2 regions of the Arthrobacter senegalensis genome follow, and region 1 is predicted to be linked to the other one. Evidence: predicted binding sites of a transcription regulator. Region 1 holds the regulator's gene; the other holds the start of a gene.
What was found. Region 1 encodes LexA, which represses DNA repair genes until DNA is damaged. Its sites were predicted from a motif close to TCGAACANNTGTTCGA; they were not measured.
Positions count from the first base shown of each region.

Region 2: AC5RVG_RS04505 (HNH endonuclease signature motif containing protein) is a predicted target of LexA. The motif match lies at 1,448-1,463, and genes of this name have one in related genera.

Region 1 covers NZ_JBNHGZ010000004.1:24,182-34,327, reverse strand. The annotation lists gene AC5RVG_RS13080 (ATP-dependent DNA helicase) at 1-1,277, shown strand, start outside; gene lexA (transcriptional repressor LexA) at 1,389-2,138, opposite strand; gene AC5RVG_RS13070 (LysM peptidoglycan-binding domain-containing protein) at 2,435-2,788, shown strand; gene AC5RVG_RS13065 (histidinol-phosphate transaminase) at 2,861-3,970, shown strand; gene hisB (imidazoleglycerol-phosphate dehydratase HisB) at 4,025-4,642, shown strand; gene hisH (imidazole glycerol phosphate synthase subunit HisH) at 4,639-5,280, shown strand; gene AC5RVG_RS13050 (hypothetical protein) at 5,283-5,444, shown strand; gene priA (bifunctional 1-(5-phosphoribosyl)-5-((5-phosphoribosylamino)methylideneamino)imidazole-4-carboxamide isomerase/phosphoribosylanthranilate isomerase PriA) at 5,493-6,233, shown strand; gene AC5RVG_RS13040 (SseB family protein) at 6,243-7,091, shown strand; gene AC5RVG_RS13035 (DUF1844 domain-containing protein) at 7,193-7,612, opposite strand; gene infC (translation initiation factor IF-3) at 7,952-8,998, shown strand; gene rpmI (50S ribosomal protein L35) at 9,144-9,338, shown strand; gene rplT (50S ribosomal protein L20, sunset domain variant) at 9,455-10,146, shown strand, end outside.
Region 2 covers NZ_JBNHGZ010000001.1:952,876-963,021, reverse strand. The annotation lists gene AC5RVG_RS04515 (ABC transporter ATP-binding protein) at 1-416, opposite strand, end outside; gene AC5RVG_RS04510 (nicotinamide mononucleotide transporter) at 580-1,230, shown strand; gene AC5RVG_RS04505 (HNH endonuclease signature motif containing protein) at 1,477-3,339, shown strand; gene AC5RVG_RS04500 (metallophosphoesterase) at 3,567-4,565, opposite strand; gene AC5RVG_RS04495 (transglycosylase domain-containing protein) at 4,568-6,886, opposite strand; gene sp36 (Sp36 family protein) at 6,924-7,079, shown strand; gene AC5RVG_RS04485 (RidA family protein) at 7,082-7,576, shown strand; gene AC5RVG_RS04480 (NUDIX hydrolase) at 7,560-8,492, shown strand; gene AC5RVG_RS04475 (Crp/Fnr family transcriptional regulator) at 8,625-9,302, opposite strand; gene AC5RVG_RS04470 (MarP family serine protease) at 9,551-10,146, shown strand, end outside.

The sequences.
Region 1 (10,146 bases):
ACGTGGTGGTCATCGACGAGGCCCATGAGCTGCAGGACCGCGTCACCAGCGCCGTCGCGGGGCAACTCTCCGCCGCCATGGTGCGTACCGCCGCCTCGACGGCACGCAAACACACGGGGATCAGCGTGGAGCCTTTGAACTCCGCCGCCGATGCGCTGGAGGACGTCCTGCAGTCGGTGCCCACCGGCCTGCTGGCGGCCGGCCTACGCGAGGAGCATGAGCTGGTTCTCGCGCAGGTACGGGAAGCGGCCCGCGCGGCGCTCTCCGACTCGAAGCCCGAGGGTGCGGGGGCAGCGGACGGCGGACGGCAGATGGCGCGCTCACGGCTCGCGGCCGTGCTGGAACTGGCCGAACGGCTGCTGTCCGCTCCGGACTCCCGGGAGGTCATCTGGGCGACCCGTCCCAGCACCTATGGCGAGGCCGGCGACTACGCCGCCAATGACGACCAGCCGGCAACGTTGAACATAGCGCCGCTCTCGGTGGCGTCCCGGCTGCGTGAGGGCTTGTTCGACGACCATACCGTTGTGCTGACATCGGCGACGTTGTCGGTCGGGGGGACCTTCGATGCCGTCGCCGGGTCGCTCGGACTGCTCGGAGCCGGCGCGCCCGCCTATTCCAGCGTGGACGTGGGCAGCCCCTTCGATTACCCCAGGCAGGGCGTGCTCTACGTGGCGTCGCATCTGCCGAAGCCGGGCCGGGGCACCAGCCCGGAACAGCTCGATGAACTCGAGGAGCTGCTGCTGGCCTCGCGCGGCGGCGCCCTGGGCCTGTTCTCCTCGCGGCGTGCGGCAGAAGAAGCCGCGGCCGAGTTGCGCGGGCGCACCGACCTGACCATCCTGTGCCAGGGCGAATCGTCGATGGGCGCGCTGGTCCGCCAATTCGCCGAAGAGCCCGACACCTGCCTGTTCGGCACCATGACGCTCTGGCAGGGCGTCGACGTTCCCGGTTCCGCGTGCCGGCTCGTGGTCATCGACCGGATTCCGTTCCCCCGGCCGGATGACCCGCTCACGACTGCCCGAACCCGGTCCGTGGCGCAGTCCGGGGGAAACGGTTTCATGACGGTCTCGGCGACCCATGCGGCCGTGCGGCTGGCCCAGGGAGCCGGCAGGCTGATCCGCGCGTCAAACGACCGTGGAGTGGTGGCCGTGTTGGACTCCCGGCTGGCGACGGCGCGCTACGGGAGTTTCCTCCGCAGCGCCCTGCCGCCCTTCTGGAGTACCAAGGACGGCGCCACGGCCCGCCAGGTCTTGGAAAGGCTGGCTACGGCCTCAGCCTGAACGGGTTGGGGGCACGCCCGTTCCGGAGCGAGCGGGGCCCTGCGCGGGGACCGCCCGTGCGGGCAGGGGATCCCGGGGTGGCTGCAGCGCGGACCGGGGAGACCGGGCGCGTCAGAGGGCCCGCATCACCGAGACAACCTTGCCCATGATGGTTGCGTGGTCGCCAAGAATCGGTTCGTACTGGGTATTCTGCGGCAACAGCCAGGTGTGGCCGTCGCGCTGCCGGAAGGTCTTGACCGTTGCTTCGTCGTCGAGCAGTGCCGCCACGATGTCGCCGTTCTCGGCCGTGTGCTGCTGGCGGACCACGACCCAGTCGCCGTCACAGATGGCCGCATCGATCATGGAATCGCCCGAGACCCTGAGCATGAACAACTCGCCGTGTCCCACCAGTTGCCGCGGCAGGGGCATGACGTCCTCGACCGCCTGGTCCGCCAGGATCGGCCCGCCCGCTGCGATCCTTCCCACCAGCGGCACCATCGCCGTGTCGGATGACGTGGTCAGCTCGGATACGGCGACGCCGCTGGAGCTGCGCAGCTGTTGCGGTTCATCAACTCCGACGATTTCCACACCCCCGTGCTCGAGTGTCAGCGGGGTCAGGATTTCCATGGCACGGGGACGCTTGGGGTCGCGCCTGATGTAGCCCATCTTCTCCAGTTGGGCCAACTGGTGCGTGACGCTGGACAGGCTTGCCAGACCGACCGTGTCACCGATCTCGCGCATGGACGGAGGGTATCCGTGGGACATGACGGAGCGCTGGATGGTTTCCAGGATCTTCTTCTGCCTCGGCGTCAGGCTGCGCCCCACTTTGACGGGCCGGCCGCGTCGCTTCGCTCCGGCAGTGGTGGTGGTCTCTTCCGACATGTCCGGCCCCGGTCTCCCCGTAGTGGTCCCTGCGCCGGCGCCGTAGCGGAACCGCACATGGACTGTTGTCTCAACTGTTTTGTCGGTGGCGGCTGATGCACTGCTCTTACTGCCGCCCGACGCTTACAACGCTAGGCGAGGCGGTAGCGAATTTCAAACATTTGTTCGACTGAGTCTCGACAATGTTCGATCACCAGTGCTAAAACTGTAGAAGACGTATTCGAAGATACGTTCGAATACCGTTGCAAGACGATCGAAACCAGCCGAAATAGATCGAATATCGGAAAGGTGGCACCATGTCCGCCCAGCTCGCACCGCAGCCCGCCGGCCTTCGTACCAGCACAGGCCTGCGGCTGACCCGCCGCGGCCGTTTGTTGCTGATCGGCCTGCCGCTGATGCTCGCCGCGGCCGCAGCCCTGACCCTGATCGGTTTCTTCACTGCTCCGGCAATGGCCGCCGCCGGGGGGCTGGGGCCGGGGCCGGCGGCGACCGTCACGGTCGGCAGCGGCCAGTCACTGTGGGACATAGCAGTGCAGTCCGCGCCGGACCGCAACCCCCACGATGTCATTTTCGAGATCGCGCAATTGAACGGCCTGCAGGGGGACATCGTCCACGCCGGGCAGCAGCTGCTGGTCCCGTCCGCGCGCTGAGGCAGCCGTAATATGAGCTGCTTCGGCCCGCCCGATTCCTGCCCCGGGCGGGCCGAAGCTTAAACTGGATCGGTGAGTGAGCAGTTAGAACGCCTGAACCGCCTGCCGTTGCGGGAAAATCTCCGGGGCCTGGAGCCCTATGGTGCGCCCCAGCTGGAGGTTCCCGTCCTCCTGAACGTCAACGAAAACACCCATGGCCTGCCCGATGCTGTCCGTCAGGCCATCGTCTCGGCCGTCAGCGAGGCTGCCGCGGGTCTGAACCGGTATCCGGATCGCGAGTTCACGAAGCTGAGGACGGCGCTGGCCCGCTACTTGGGGCACGGCCTCACCGCAGAGAACATTTGGGCCGCCAACGGATCGAACGAGGTCCTGCAGCAAATCCTCCAGGCCTTCGGCGGCCCCGGCCGCACCCTGCTGAGCTTCCCGCCCACCTATTCCATGTACCCGCTGCTGGCCAGCGGGACGGACACGGATTATGTGGCCGTTCCGCGGGGGGCAGACTTCACGCTGTCCCCGGACGCTGCCGCCGCCGCTGTGGCCGGCTCCGCGGCAAACGTGGTCGTTCTTTGCTCCCCGAACAACCCGACGGGCACCGCCCTGGGCCTTGAGGTCGTGGAGGCGGCGTATGAAGCGGGGGAAGCCTCCAAGGCCATCGTGATCGTGGACGAGGCCTACGCCGAGTTCGCCCACGCCGGAACGCCGAGCGCGCTGACACTGTTGCCGGGGCGGGAGCGGCTCATCGTTTCCCGCACCATGAGCAAGGCCTTCGCGCTGGCAGGCGCCAGGGTCGGGTACCTCGCCGCCGCACCGCAGATTACCGATGCGCTGCGACTGGTCCGCCTGCCCTACCACCTCTCCGCCGTTACGCAGGCAACGGCCCTGGCCGCGTTGGACCATGCCGATGCGCTGCTGGCCAACGTCGAAGACATCAAGGCGCAACGGGACCGCATTGTCGACGGGCTGGCCGAGCTGGGACTCGACCCGGCGCCGTCCGACTCAAACTTCGTGTTTTTCGGCGGGCTGGAGGACCCCCGCTCGGTGTGGCAGGGACTGCTGGAAGCCGGCGTGCTGATCCGCGACGTCGGGATCCCGGGCCATCTGCGGGTAACCGCCGGCACTGAGGCCGAGACCACAGCCTTCCTCAACGGCATCAAGGCCCTCGTGGCGAGCCCCGTCTCCTAAACTAGTAAGAGCGAACCGGCTCGTGCCGGTCGACCAATTCGTCAAAGGACTCCCATGACCGTGGAAACCACCACCGGACGTACCGCACGCCTCGAACGCATCACCAGCGAGTCGTCCGTGCTGGTTGAACTGGACCTCGACGGCACCGGCCGTTCCGAGATCAGCACCACCGTGCCGTTCTACGACCACATGCTCACCGCCCTGGCGAAGCACTCGCTCGTCGACCTGACCGTGAAGGCCAGCGGGGACACGCACATCGACGCGCACCACACCGTCGAAGATGTCGCCATCACCATCGGCGACGCCCTGAAGGAAGCGCTGGGCAACAAAGCCGGGATCCGCCGTTTCGGCGAAGCCACGGTGCCCCTGGACGAGGCGCTGGCCCACGCCGTCGTGGACATCTCCGGCCGGCCCTACCTGGTGCACACGGGAGAACCGGCAGGCCAGGAGTACCACTTGATCGGCGGACACTTCACCGGATCGCTGACCCGCCACGTGTTCGAATCGATCACACTGCACGCCCAGATCTGCCTGCACATGCGCGTGCTGGGCGGCAGGGACCCCCACCACATCGTCGAGGCCCAGTTCAAGGCCTTCGCCCGGGCACTCCGCGCCGCCGTCGAAGCCGATCCACGTGTCGAGGGCATTCCCTCGACGAAGGGAGCCCTGTGACGGCTGCGCCCAAGGTCACCGTACTGGACTACGGTTCCGGGAACGTCCGCTCGGCAGTCCGCGCGCTGGAGCACGTGGGTGCCGACGTCACGCTGAGCCATGCCTCCGACGACGTCCTCGACGCAGACGGCCTGCTGGTTCCCGGCGTCGGCGCCTTCGCCACGGTCATGCAGGGGCTCAAGTCCGTGGACGCGCTTCGCTGGATCGGGCGCCGGGTGGCCGGCGGCCGGCCCGTGCTGGGAATCTGCGTTGGCCTGCAGGTCATGTTCGAAGAAGGCGTGGAACATGGCGTCCGCACGCAGGGCGTCGGGGAATGGCCGGGAACCGTGGAAGCGCTGCCGGCGGAGGTCGTGCCCCACATGGGGTGGAACACCGTGGACGCCGCAGAGGGCAGCCGGCTGTTTGCCGGGATAGAAGACGAGCGCTTCTACTTTGTGCACTCCTACGGTGTGCAGCACTGGAACTTCGACGTCACCCAACCCGCGATGACGCCGCCGCTGGTGACCTGGTCCACGCACGGCGCCCCGTTCATAGCGGCCGTTGAAAACGGTCCGCTGAGTGCTACCCAGTTCCATCCGGAAAAGTCCGGAGACGCCGGCGCGGAGCTGCTGCGCAACTGGTTGAAGACGCTGAGGTAGCCATGGGCAGCATCCTCCTGATGGGCCTGGCCGGGCTGCTGGCCGGCGGCGCCATCTCGTTCCGGCAGCAGCGGCTGCCCAAGTGGTTGGTGATCGTCTTCTGGATCCTGGCCGGCCTGTCGCTGCTGGCTGCCTACTTGCTCACCCTCGGACCGGCCGAGTAACCACACCCATCCCGCGCCCGCTGACGGCGCGCAGAAAGCGGAAGAACCATGACGAACCAAACCTCCATCCTTGAACTTTTGCCCGCGGTCGACGTTGCCGACGGCCAGGCCGTCCGGCTGGTCCAAGGCGAAGCCGGCAGCGAGACCGGCTACGGGGATCCGCTGGAGGCTGCGCTGGCGTGGCAGAACGACGGGGCGGAATGGGTGCACTTGGTGGACCTCGATGCGGCGTTCGGCCGGGGCAACAATACGGAAGTGCTGCGCCGCGTCGCCGACGAGCTGAAAATCAAGGTGGAGCTGTCCGGCGGCATCCGCGACGACGCGTCATTGGAGCGCGCGCTTGAATTCGGGGCCGCGCGTGTCAACCTGGGCACCGCCGCGCTGGAAAACCCGGAATGGACAGCACGCGCCATTGCCCGGCACGGTGACGCCATCGCCGTCGGCCTCGATGTCCGCGGCACCACGCTCGCGGCCCGCGGCTGGACGCAGGATGGCGGCGACCTCTGGGAGGTGCTGGCCCGCCTCGAAGACGCCGGCTGCTCGAGGTACGTGGTCACCGATGTGACCAAGGACGGGACGCTGCGCGGACCCAACGTGGATCTGCTCCGGCAGATGTGCGAGCGGACCGACAAGCCGGTGGTTGCCTCGGGCGGAATCTCCAGCCTGGATGACCTGCGGACGCTGCGCGGCCTGGTTCCGGCCGGAGTCGAGGGAGCGATTGTGGGCAAGGCACTGTACGCGGGCAAGTTCACGCTGCCCGAAGCCCTCGATGTTGCGGGACGGCGCTGAGGGACCAGCATGGGCAAGAAGCAACTGCCCGCCCATATCGCCGCCGCGCTGGCGGGAGCCGGCGGGGCGGGGGACTCGGCCGGCCAAAGCTGGGCCGGACGGGACCTGAGCGGTGAAGGAAACCCGCTCCACCAGTTCGACCACGATGACGGCAGCGCGGATCCCGGCTACGAGGCGGCGCTGCAATGGCTTGCCGCCGGGACCGGCGGCGAAGCGGAAGTAGTGGCTGCCCTGGCGAACGCCCGCGTTTTCGTGCCCATCGTGGCGACGCTGGGAGAAGAGGCCGAGGGCAGCCACGGCCTGACAGCGGATAAACAGGCCGACATGGCCGTGGTGACGTTGCAGGCGCCGGATGGGCGCCGGGCGCTGCCGGTGTTCAGTAACACGGCCGCCCTGGAAGCCTGGCATCCCCAGGCCCGGCCGGTCGCCGTGGAGGCGCCGCGGGCGGCCTTGGCGGCCGTGTCCGAAGACGCCGAACTGATGGTTATGGATCCGGGCGCCGCCCTGACGTTCGTTGTCCGGCGGCCGGCAGTGTGGGCGTTGGCCAAACAGCACGAGTGGGTGCCCTCCTACCGCGATCCGGCGCTCTTGGAGTGGGTGGCCGAGGCCACGGGCGGCGAGGAGGCGGTTATGGCCTCGTTCGTGGAGCCCGGGACCGGGATCGCGGTCCGGGCGGCAGATGGAGCCGTCGTGGCCGGCGGCGGCCACGGCCCGGAGCTGCGCCTGGTCCTGCAGGTGCGGGACGGGCTGGGGCGCGAGGAGTTGGGCGCCCTGGCGGGACGGATCCAACAGCGGCTCCAGTCCCGGCAAGAGTTTGCCGAGCGGGTTGATTCGCTGGAGCTGAAGTTCACCCGCTGAACCCCGCCGGCGAACGCCGCAACCAGAAGCGCAAAGACAAAGGACGACGCCGGTGCGTGGCACCGGCGTCGTCCTTGTTCAGTTCTGGGAGCCCGGGCCGGTCAGTTGACCGGACCCGTGAACTTCTCGCCCGGGCCCTTGCCCGGATCGTCCTGGATGACCGATGCTTCGCGGAAGGCGAGCTGCAGGGACCGGAGGCCATCGCGCAACGGGCCGGCATGCTGGCTGCCGATTTCCGGCGCGGCAGCGGTGACGAACCCCGCCAAGGCGGTGATCAGCTTGCGGGCTTCGTCCAGGTCCTTGAGCTCTTCGGCGTCGTCTCCGGCGGCCAGGCCGCACTTAACCGCGGCGGCGCTCATCAGATGGACTGCCGCGGTGGTGATGACTTCCACGGCCGGTACTTCGGCGATGTCGCGCATCTGGCCCAGGACTTCCTGTTCCTGGCTGGAGGCAGGACCGGCGTCGGGCGCGAAGCTGTGGCGGTGGCCGTCGGTCTGCGGATTGTTATCTGAGCTGCTCATACTGGTAAGCTTGTCACAGACCAATTGGATCCCGTTACTTATGTGCCTCACAGCACGTGCGGAGCAGGATCCGATCTGCAAGCGGAGTCCTCTCCCACCCGTCGGTATGGCTAGCCAGAGCTGCCGGGTCCAGGTCGGCAGGCTGTAGCCGGAAACCCTCGCGTGAGGTGCCCGGGCCAGCCGGTGGAACCCTAGCTTGTTTCCGCCTGCCGCCACTTCGAGGCCTTCGATTGCGTTTGCAATGGGGGGCCTTCTTTCATTGCAAGCGGCAGCCGATATTAGTGACAGGAGCCACACATTAGCGAGCCAAGAATCAATGATCGTATCCGCGTTCCCGAGGTGCGGTTAGTCGGACCGAACGGCGAACAGGTTGGGATCGTCCGTATTGAGGATGCCCTGCGCCTGGCCACGGAATCGGATCTTGACCTGGTTGAGGTCGCACCGCAGGCAAAGCCTCCGGTGTGCAAGCTTATGGATTTTGGCAAGTACAAGTACGAGGCTGCGGTCAAGGCCCGTGAGGCGCGCAAGAACCAGACGAACACTGTGCTCAAGGAGATCCGGTTCCGCCTGAAGATCGACAAGCACGACTACGAGACCAAGCGCGGCCACGCGCTGCGGTTCCTCGCAGCCGGCGACAAGGTCAAGGCCATGATCCAGTTCCGCGGCCGCGAACAGCAGCGCCCCGAAATGGGCATCCGCCTTCTGCAGAAGTTCGCCGAGGACGTCGCCGAGGTCGGCGTGATCGAATCGACTCCCCGCATTGACGGCCGCAACATGGTCATGGTGATCGGCCCGACCAAGAACAAGGCCGAAGCCAAGGCGGAAGCCCGCAGGGCCGCGCAGAAGGCCGACGCGAAGGCAACGAACGAGGCCAAGAAGCAGAAGGTGGACACCTCCGCCGACCAGGACCCGCTGACGCAGAGCCTGGGCGACCTTATGCCGGAAGGCCTTGCCGCAATGGCAAACCAGCCGGAGGAAACCGCCGAAGCACCTGCGCCGGCCGATGCCTCGCCTGCGGTTGAGGTTGAGGTTGTGCCCGAGGCCGAGCCCGCGGAGCAGCCGGAAGCCGAGGCTGCGGCCGCGGCCGAGCCCGAGGTTGAGGTCGAGGCCACGCCTGCGGTCGAGCCGGAAGCCGAGGCCAAGCCTGCCGCCCAGGCCAAGCCGGCCGCCCAAGCGAAGCCAGCCGCCCAGGTGAAGCCAGCGGCTCAGGTGAAGCCTGCCGCGCAGGCTAAGCCGGCGGCCGAGGCCAAGCCATCGGTTCCGGCGAAGCCCGCGGCGCCCGCCACGGAGGCCAAGCCCGCAGCACCCAAGCCCGCCGCCCGGCCCAAGCCGGCAGCGCGGCCCGCAGCACCCAAACCTGCTGGCCGGTCCGGTTCCAAGAACTAAGACCGTACAGAGAGCATCCGGCAACCGCCGGGCACCGTTCAGTGTCCGGCGCCGGTAGACAAGTAAACCGCCGGTGCCCGTTTTGCGGCACCGCACGAGCCGACGGTCGGCAGCGACCCGAGGAGACGTAAGGAGAACGGCAGCCATGCCGAAGCAGAAGACCCACAGCGGCGCCAAGAAGCGCTTCAAGCTCACCGGCAGCGGCAAGCTCAAGCGCCAGCAGGCCAACCGCCGCCACTACCTGGAGCACAAGCCTTCCACGCTGACCCGACGCCTTGCCAGTGACAAGATCGTTGCTCCGGCCGACGTGCGCAACATCAAGAAGATGCTCGGCATCTGATTTTCCCCCCTCTGGTCCGCGCGGCGACGCCGCAAGGGCCATCCAGCTAGTTTTGCCCCCGGCCGCCGATCGCGGCGGCCGAGCACCGGGCACCAATCATCAAAAGGAGTACGCACGTGGCACGTGTGAAGCGGGCGGTCAACGCCCACAAGAAGCGCCGGGTCATCCTGGACCGGGCTGCCGGATACCGCGGACAGCGGTCCCGCCTGTACCGCAAGGCCAAGGAACAGCTGCTGCACTCGTTCGTGTACAGCTACGGCGACCGCCGCAAGCGCAAGGGTGATTTCCGCCGCCTGTGGATCCAGCGCATCAACGCTGCCTCCCGCGCCAACGGCCTGACCTACAACCGCCTCATCCAGGGCCTGAAGGCCGCCGAGGTCCAGGTCGACCGCCGCATGCTGGCCGAGCTGGCCGTGTCCGACGCCGGCGCCTTCGCCGCTCTGGTGCAGGTAGCCAAGGACGCCCTGCCGGCCGACACTTCGGCTCCGGCAGAGCGCCAGACCGCCGCCGCCAAGCCTGTCGCCGCCGCCAAGACCGCTCCGGCCGCCGCCAAGACCGCTCCGGCCGCCGCCAAGGCTGCCGCGCCCGCCGCTGAAGGCGGAGAAGTTGCCGGCGCCGTGAAGGCTGTTGACGGCGAGGACGCTCCCGCCGGCTACACCATCAAGGGCAACCAGTCCAAGAAGTACCACGTCCCGGGCTCTACCTGGTACGAGAACACCACTCCCGTGTACTGGTTCGAGTCCGTGGAGGCCGCCAAGGCTGCCGGTTTCGAGCCCGCCGGCGGCGAGGCCCGCCAGAAGGTTGCCGA
Region 2 (10,146 bases), on a different contig from region 1:
CCGAACGCCAGCCAACGCCGGATCAGGCCCAGGTCCGCCATGGAGCGGGAAAGCAGCTGGCCCGAGCCCCAGCGGTCATGGAAGGCGGCCGGCAGATGCTGCACGTGCCGGTAGAAGCTGGTGCGCATGCCCATCTCCACGTCCGTGGCGGGCGCGATCACGAACACGCGCCGCAGGTACACCAGGCCGGCCTCGGCCACGCCCAGCACCGCAATGACGACGGCGGGGCCCCAGACTTCCGAGGGGCGGCCGCCGGTATGGATGGTGTCCACCAGGCCGCGCAAGACCTGGGGAATGGCCAGTGCCACCAGGCTGGCGCCGAGGGCGCTGAAGAATCCCAGGATCAGCCGGGGGAGGATGGGCCGGACATAGTGTTTGAGCCGGGCGATCGAGCGCCAGAGGGATAACTCAGTCATGTGGTCGATTCGTCGCAGTGGTTCGGAGGGCTTCGTGTACTGCAGCAACTATCCTAGCGACCCGCGTTGAGGCGCTGGTCACTGTTGGCCCGGCCCGCGCCGACGCGTTGGGAAACCGATGCTTGCTAGGCTGTGCGGAACCATTCACCAACGGGGGGCGGGCATGGATCTGACGGACGTCGCGAACGGCTTCGGGGTGTTCCTGTGGATGTCAATGCTCTTTCCGCTGCTGCGGGTGGCCGGCGTCCTGCTCTTGGTGCTGCGGAAACCGGCCGGCTGGCTGGTGCTGCTGGCGGAACCGGTCCTGTCCATGGTGTTGATGGGCGTGGCTGGCGCATTTAGCCTGGCCGTCCTGATGTTGCCTGCGGTGGCCGCCTACGGATGGTGGCGGTGGCGATGGGGCCGGCGGTCGCGCCGACAGCGGGCGACCGGCGGGGTTCCGGTCCACCCGGTAGAGCGGTCCGACTGGCTGGCCGCGGCCGGGCTGATCGTGCTCGTCCTGCTGTTCTTCGGCATCGACGTGCTGCCCATGATGCTGATGCACATGGCGGACCCATGGGCGATTGTTGAAGCGGCGGTCGTTAGCCTCCTGACTCCGCTGCTGTACCTCGGTCTCGCGCGCGGCGTTATCGAAGCGTGGTGGATCGGCGTCGCCCTCTCGCTGATGGGGCTGACCAGACTGGCAGCGAACGCAAACCCGCAGGTCCTCTTTGCACTTGACGCCATCGTGTTCACCGTCCTGCTGGGAATTTTGAGTCTGTACGGCTGGTCCAAATGGCGCGAGGCGCACGCGGAGACGGCCGCTTCGACGTAGCATCGCGGCGCCGTCCTACCGTGCGCACGCAGGCTGCTTACCGCCTTTCGTAGGGCGTTCCCGGGTGGTGGCACCAGTTTGCAATAGGAGTAAGCGGGCTGCTTGCGGTCGTTTGGAGGCCTACCTGCACGGTTTTTCCCGGCCGCTCCCATCGTTACCCGCAAGCACTGCCTCTCGGCAGGCACTACTCCTACACACTGGGCCCTTTTGATGGCTATCGAATCTGTGTACGAATAAAATTGTGGTATGGCTCTTGCACCGTTGGACCGCACCGGGGAGATGGAAGCATCTCTGGATCAGGCGTGTGTGCTGCTGCAGGATGTTGCCGACCGCTTCCCCGTTGAGTTGTCGTCCCTGTCTACCCGGGACTTGGCCAACACGGTGGCGGCGGTCGAGGGTGTTTCGAAGCTCGTGGAGTTCCTGCAGGCGGTCGGCGCCCACGCGGTGGAGCGGGCGGACATCGCCGCCACCGGGGAACATGCGACGGCAGGACTCGGAGCAAGCGCCGGGGCCGGGGCGGAGGCGGGTGCCGTCGCGTCGGTCACCGCGGGGGCGGGGGAGTGGGCGGACCCGGTGGCGGCGATCAGCACCGGGAGCGTGGACGCCGCGGCCCCGGAGGGGTCCGGGGCGCCCCGGGTGCGGCGCGGCCGCAAGACGGAGTTCGCGAACACGGCGGAGTATCTGCGCTCCCGGTTGGGGATCGGGATTGTGGAGGCGCGGCGCCGGCTGCGGGTCGGCAAGGCGATCGCCGCGCCGGTGCGGTTGGACGGGGAGCCGGGTGCGCCGGCGTTGCCGGTTTTGGCCGAGGCCATGGCCGGCGGTGAGGTCAGCGGCCAGGTCGCGGCCTTGGTGGTTGATTCCCTGGACCGGGCCCGCCACGCCGGTAGCCCGGAGGCGTTGCAGGCGATGGAAGCGTCGCTGGTCCGACAGGCCGCGGACGCCGACGCGGACACCCTGGTGATGGTGGCCAGAACGTGGGAAACCGCCGTCGACCAGGACGGTGCCGAGCCGTCCGAGGAGGAACTGCGGGCCCGGCAGGGCATGTTCTACCGCGGCCGGCGCCGCGGGCTGCACCAGTTCGTCATCAACACCACCGACGCCCAGTACGAAGCCCTCGCCACCGTGATGAACAGCGCCGCGAACCCAAGGATCCGCCCCGACGCCATCGAAACCGCCGCCACCGGCAGCACCCCTACGGACACAGGCGAAGCAGACGCAACCGGCAACGCCAACACCGCAAAGGCGGGTCCGGCCGGTTCTGGGGAGTCCCACACCGAAAGTGACGGAACCACGGTCGCCGGCACGGCCAGCAGCGGCGGTAACCACGATGTTCCCGGCACCGGTCCCGGCACCGGTCCCAGCGCCGGTGCCGCGGAGGCAGGCAGGGGCGGAGCCGGTGCCGCTGAGGGTGACCGCGGCTACATAACCGGCGCGAGGGGCGATCTGTCCTCCGGGGCCGAAGCCAGCAGCGATAGTTCCGCCGGTGTGGATCCGACCGTGGTGGAGGCGATGGATGGTGCCACCCGGGCGCAGAAGCTGCTCGCGGGACTGGTCGGGGCGTGCCGGATCGCGCTGAACACCGGAAGGCTCCCGGACTCGGGCGGGCACCGCACCCAAGTGATCGTTACCACCGGGTACGAGCAGCTGGCCGGGCTGCTCTCCGGCGGCGGCAACGCGGTCTTCACCGGCCCGGTCTCGGCCACCACGGTCCGCCGGATGGCCTGCGACGCCGAGATCATCCCGGCCGTCCTGGGATCCGAAGGCGAAATCCTGGACCTGGGCCGGTCCCAACGGTTCTTCAACAGGGCCATCCGCCGGGCCCTGGTCGCCCGGGACAAGGGCTGCGCCTTCCCGGGGTGCAGCATGCCCGCGTTCTGGACCGAAGCCCACCACATCATCCCGTGGTGGGCCGGCGGCCGCACCGACGTCAACAACGGAGTATGCCTCTGCCTGCTCCACCACGACCTGATCGAGCAAGGGAACTGGGAGATCAACGTCGTCGACGGCATCCCCTGGTTCACCCCGCCGGACTACATCGACCCGCGCCGCAGACCGCTGCGCAACTCCTACTGGCACACCCACGTCCCACCCCAACCACTCCAAGCGTGACCGTGGCCGCTGCGGCGTGGGCGGATGCGCGGGGCACTGCTGAGGAAGTTTTAGCGGGCGGGCGCGCGGGGCGCAGCTGAGGAAGTTTCAGCGGGCGGGCGCGCGGGGCGCAGCTGAGGAAGTCTTAGCGGGCGGGCGCGCAGGGCGCATCTAAAGATGCATGTGCGGGTTGCGCAGAAGAAAGCGAGAGCTGGTGTAAGACCAGATGGACAAGCGTGCTTCTGTGCTCAGCTGAGCCCGGGGCCGGGCCCGGTGGGGCGGCCTTCGGCAGGGACTTCGCCGGCCGGATTAGCCGGTGTCAGTGTCAGCAGCACAGCCTCCGGGCGGCAGGCGAAGCGCACCGGAGCCAGACGCGACGTTCCCAACCCGGCCGACACGTTCAACGGGACGCTACGCCCCTCGTGCTCCCAGTACGTCAGCCCCCGGGCGCGCCACGTGGGCAGATCGCAGTTGCTGGTCAAGGCCCCGTAGCCGGGTAGGCGGACCTGGCCACCATGGGTATGCCCGGCCAGCATCAGGTCGGCGTCGTCGGCAGTGAACCGGTCCAGCACCCGCTGGTACGGAGCGTGGGCCACCGCGATCCGCAGGAATGCGGCCTCATCGGCGGATGTCGAACCGTTGGGGAAACCCGAATATTGGTCGCGCTGCAGGTGCGGATCGTCAACCCCCGTGAAGTCCAGCCGCACCCGGTCCACCACCACCGACTGGTGCCGGTTGGTCAAGTCGATCCAGCCCGCGGTGCCGAAAGCCGCATGCATCTCCCGCCAGGGCAGTTCACGCTCCGCGTAGTCCTTGGGCTGAGAGGAGGGGCCGGTGAGGTAGGAGAACGGGTTCTTCATCACCGGGGAGTAGTAATCGTTGGAGCCCGGGACGAACACGCCCGGAACATCCATGAGCGGTGCCAGCGAGTCCAGCAGGGGCTGCACGGCCTGATGATGGCTGAGGTTATCGCCGGTGTTGACCACCAAGTCCGGTTCCAGCGACGCCAGCTGCCGCAGCCACCTCTGCTTCAGCGTCTGCCCGGGAGTCATGTGGATGTCGGACAGGTGCAGGATCCTCAGAGGGCCTCGTCCGGCGGGCAGGATGGGCAGCGTTTCTTCGCGGACCTTGAAGAGGTTCCGCTCGATAACGGAGCCGTAGACGAGCGCGGCCCCGCCCGCAGCCGTGGCGCCCAGGGCCAGCGTGCCTGCGGTCCGGAGCCGTGCCCGCAACAAGTCAGTGTCCACGGTTAGTCGTTGCCTCCTCCGCCGTTGCCTCCGCCGTTTCCGTTACCCCCGCCGTTGCCGTTGCCTCCGCCGTTTCCGTTGCCGGAATCGCCGGAATCGCCGGAATCGCCGGATTCACCGGAATCGCCGGAGTCACCGGAGCCGCCGCCCGAATCCCCGTCGTCGCTGCTGTTGCTGGAATTCGAGTTGTTGTTCGACTCGGCGGGTGCCGGGGTCTGGACCGGTCGGGGCGGATACATCATGCTGCTCGGCGCGGAGCCGAACTCGCCCGTCTTGTACAGGCCGGCGACCTTCTCCATGTAATCGGTCCACTGCCCGCCGGCGATGGTCGCACCGTCCACGTAGTCGCGCGTTACGCCGTTGATGGGGATGTTGTTGATCGATTTGTAGGCATGCGGGTTGCCCACCCAGGAAGCAGTGGAAATGCCCTTGGTGTAACCCACCGTCCAGGTGTACTCAGACTTGTCGGTCGTGCCGGTCTTGACAGCGGCGGGAACACCAATCGGATGGATTCCTCCCAGCTGCAGGTTGACCAGGTTCTCCAGCGGGACGCTGACGGCAGCAGCCACTTCCTCCGAGATCGCCCGTTCGCAGGACTTCTTCGGCACCTCGTACTTGTTGCCCTGGGCGTCCGTCACGGAGGTCAGCGCGATCGGCTTGCAGTACACGCCGCCGTTGGCGAACGCCGCGAACGAAGCCGCCATCGTCATCGGGGACACGTTGGTCGTGCCGATGATGAAGGACGGGTGCTCAATGCTGATCGGTTCCTTGTCCGTCGCCGTCCGGACGCCGAGGCGCGTTGCCGCATCCTGGATGTCACAAAGGTCCAGCTGCGCGGCCATGGCGGCGGTAGCGGAGTTGATCGACCACGTCAGGCCCTGGCTGGCGGTCATGGTCCGCTCGAAACCTGGCAGCGCATTCTGGAAGTCCCACTCACTGAACCACGCGTCCGGCGGCAGGCAGCTGGCCTTCCACGGGTACTGCGCCGGGTACTCCGTCCGGCGCGCATCGACCGACGCGTTGAGCGCCTTGCCCGCTTCGAGCCAGGCGACCATGGTGTAGGGCTTCATCGTGGAGCCGGGCTGCCAGCCGTTGCCGCCGCCCATATCGGCGTCGACGTTGTAGTTCAGCTCCGTGTTGGCCGCGCCGTCTTCGGGGCTGTAGTTGGTGTTCTGGGCCATCATCAGGATGTTGCCGGTGCCCGGTTCAATCGAGACCATGGACGAGCCGACGCCGGACTCATCGCCCACCGGGACTTCCTGCTCGATCTGCTTCTGGCCTTCCTTCTGGAGGCGGGAGTCGAGCGTGGTCTTGATGGTGAGGCCGCCACGGGCCAGGAGCTTCGCCCGCTCGGTGGAGTCTGCACCGAACGCGTCGGACTGCATGATGGCGTGCTGCACGTAGCTGCAGAAGTAGTCGGCGAAGTTTGCCGCGACACAGCCGGAACGCACCGGCTTGAGGTTCAGGTTTAGGTCGCTGGCAACGGCTTTGTCGTACTCCTCTTGGGTGATCTTGCCCGCATTGCGCATGGCCGCCAGCACCGTATTGCGGCGCTCCACCGTGGCTTCCGGGTTGTTCACCGGATTGAAGTAGTTGGGCGACTGCACCATGCCGGCCAGCATGGCCGACTGCTGGATGTCCAGCTTGGCCGCGGGAACGCCGAAGAACGTCTTTGCAGCAGCTTCAATGCCATAGACCTGGCCGCTGAACAACACGATGTTCAGGTAGCCCTGCAGGATTTCTTCCTTGCTGAATTCCTTTTCGACGGCGATGGCCAGCTTCGCCTCGCGCAGCTTGTCGCCGATGTCCTTGGTGCCGCTGATGGTCAGCTCTTCGGCCCCCTTGCCCGCGGAAGCGCCGGCGTCGATCAGCACGTTGTTCACATACTGCATGGTCAGCGTCGACGCGCCCTGCAGGTCCCCGCCGGCCATGTTCGTCACCGCGGCGCGCATGATGCCTTGGGGGTCCACACCGTTATGTTCGTAGAAACGAACGTCCTCGATGGAGATGATGGCGTCCTGCATGTGCTGGGAGACCTTGTCCAGGGTCACCGGGACGCGGTTTTCGGCGTAGAACGTGGCAATCAGCTTGCCGTCGGCGGAGAGGATCCGCGACGGCTGGGACAGCGGTTGCGTCTGCAGTTCGTCCGGCAATTGGTCGAAGTATTCGATCGATGAGGTTGCCCCGACACCGGCCACGGCTGCGGCCGGAACCAGCAGACCGGCTGCGAGCACGCCGCAGAGCGCACTGATACCCAGGAAGCCAACAACTTTGCCTAGGGTGGTCGCAGTGTCGAAGAAGGGGGATTTGCGAGCGGCCATGGGGTTCAGTTTACAAGCAAGCGCTACCCTTTGAGTTATGACCAAATGGGAATACGCGACAATTCCGCTCATTATCCACGCGACCAAGCAGATTCTTGACCAGTGGGGGGAGGACGGCTGGGAGCTCGTCCAGGTGTTCCCCGGCCCGAACGGAACCAATCCGGTTGCCTATTTGAAGCGGGAGAAGCAGTAGCCATGACGGAAACCACTGAAGCCCGGAAGTCCACCGTCGAAGAGCGGCTGGCCGGCTTGGGACTGTCCCTGCCGGACGTGGCAGCTCCGGTGGCCGCCTACGTCCCGGCGGTCGTCTCCGGTAATTATGTGTACACCTCCGGGCAACTGCCGTTCGTCAACGGCGAACTTCCGGCCGCCGGCAAGGTGGGCGACGGTGCCGGCCTAGTCAGTGCCGACGAGGCGAAAAACCTCGCCGCGACGGCCGCCGTGAATGCCCTGGCAGCGGTCAAGAGCGTCATCGGTGACCTGGACCGGATCACCCGGGTGGTCAAGGTCGTCGGTTTCGTGGCCTCCGATCCGGCATTCACCGGCCAGCCGGGTGTGATCAACGGCGCCTCCGAGCTGCTGGGGCAGGTCCTCGGCGAGGCCGGCGCGCATGCCCGGTCCGCCGTCGGCGTGGCCGTGCTGCCGCTGGATTCGCCGGTCGAGGTAGAACTGATTGCCGAATTCAGCTAGTCCGCTGCGCGAGGAGCAGCGGCTCTTCCCCGTGGTACCGGACCAGCTGGGCGCGGCCCACAGCTGGTTCCACCACGGGGAACGTACGCCGCGCAAGCCCCGGATGGCCTCCTCGGTCGTCCTCGTTCGGGACGGCGCGGCCGGCACGGAAACGTACCTCGGCTACCGGTCGGGCTCCTCTCCGCTGGGCACGGTGGCCTTTCCCGGCGGCAGCGTGGAGGAGAGCGACGGCGACCCGGCGACCTGGTACGGCCCCTCGCCGAGCAAATGGGCCGAGATGCTCGGGCTGGACGACCACCGCCTGGCCCACGCCCACGTCGTGGGGGCCATCCGCGAGCTGTTCGAGGAAACCGGCGTGTTGCTGGCCGGTCCGGATGAATCCACCCTGCCGGAGTCCACCTCCGGCGCCGACTGGATGCGGACCCGCGAGGCCGTCGCCGCCCAGGAGGTGTCCTTCGGCGAAGCGCTCGGCAAGCGCGGACTCGGCGTCCGCACCGACTTGCTCAAACCCGTGGCCCACTGGCTCAGCCCCGATTTTGCCCATCGCCGCTTTGACACGCGCTACTTCGCTGCGGCCCAGCCGGCCAACCAGCGGCCGTCCCTGCTGGAAAGCAAGGGCGTGTGGGCCTCCTGGCTGCCGGCGCAGGAGTTGGTGGCGGGGCGGACGACCACGACACTGGGCGATCTGGTGGACCAGCCCGACACCCGCGGGTTGACGTTCAGCGAGGTGACCTCGCCCGCGGTGGAAATCATCGTGGAAAAGATCGCCGGCGCCCGCGGCTGCATCGCCTACCTCTCGCACAAGCGCCCGCAGCGGCTCTACCACCCGGAACTGATCCAGATCGACGGTGTGCCCATGCTGCAGGTCGCGGCCAACGCGGCCACCGAAGGCGGTGCCGCCCCGCGGGGACGCTGAGCCGCTCCGCCAACAGGGACCCCAGCCCGACGGCCCGTGCCGGACGGCCGACGGCACCCACCATCTCAAGCCACGACGACGGCGGGGGCCCACCATCGGTGAGCCCCCGCCGTCGTACTTTTGTGGCGAAAATCAGCGCGAACGCTGGCGCAGCCGCTGGATGTCCAGGATGACTACCGCGCGAGCTTCCAGGCGCAGCCAGCCGCGCTGAACGAACTCGGCCAGCGCCTTGTTGACGGTTTCGCGGGAGGCGCCGACCAGCTGGGCCAGTTCTTCCTGCGTCAGTTCGTGTGCCACCAGGATGCCGTCCGTGGCGGGGCGGCCGAAGCGGTCGGCCAGGTCCAGCAGGGCCTTGGCTACGCGGCCCGGAACGTCGGAGAAGACCAGGTCGGCCAGTGAGTCATTGGTGCGGCGGAGGCGGCGGGCCAAAGCCTGCAGCAGCTGCGCCGACACCTCGGGGCGGGTCTCCAGCAAACCACGCAGGTTCTCGTTCTTCAGCCCGGCGAGGCGGGTCTCGGAGACGGCGGTCGCCGAGGTGCTGCGCGGGCTCGGGTCGAAGAGGGCCATCTCACCGAAGAGCTCGCCCGGGCCGAGGATGGCCACCAGGTTCTCGCGGCCGTCGGCAGCGGTGCGGCCCAGCTTGATCTTGCCGGAGACGATGAAGTAGAGCTGGTCGCCCTGGTCACCTTCGCGGAACACCGATGCGCCGCGGGACAAGTCGACCTCGGTCAGCTCGTCGGTCAGCGCGGCGAAAACGTCGTCGTCAAGAGTGGCAAAAAGAGGTGCGCGGCGAAGGATCTCTACGTCCATGAATTCTCCAAGTTAGTACTGTTCGGCTGGGGTTCAAGCTGCTCTCCCGTGGGGGCACTGTTCTCCATTTTGCCGTATGTAAAGCCCGTGTGACATCTTCCACAAGGCTTTTCGCTCCCAGAGGAGGAAAGCGCGGCATCGAGCACCGGCACGGGCTGCCGGAGGTGACAACCCGTAACGGCGGTTAATAATTCCCGCGGGCGGACCGCCTAGACTGATGCACATCCCACCGCAACGGAGAATGAGTGATTTTCGGCCTGACCATCCTGGACGTTGTCCTGCTGCTGATCCTCTTGGCGTACCTGGTCTCAGGTCTGCGCAAGGGGTTCCTGCTCACCCTCGGCGGCATCGCCGGCATCGCCCTGGGAGCGGTGGCAGCTTTCTTCGCCATCCCCCTGGTCAGTGAATGGGTCCCCGACAGCGCCTGGCGGCTGACCGCAGCCATTGCCGTGGCCATGTTGCTCGTGGTGCTCGGGCACGCCCTGGGAACGGGTATCGGCGCAGCCATCCGGCGCCGGATGGACTTCCCGCCGCTGCGGCCGCTGGACCGGCTGCTGGGCGGCTTGATGAATCTCGCCGTGACCGCGCTGGTGATCTCCATGCTGGCGTTCAGCCTGGGCACCATGGGCGTGCCGTTCATCTCGCAGCAGATAGCCGCGTCCAAGGTGATCGCGTCGATCGAAAACCTCACCCCGGATCCGGTGAAGGCGTGGGCGGCGCAGGTGCGCTCGATCGTTGTTGCGGACGGCATCCCGCTGGTCCTCGACCCGCAGGCGCCGCAGGAGTCGGCGCCGGTTCCCGATGCCAGCACCGATACCGCGGCCCTGAACGAGGCGGCGGCCTC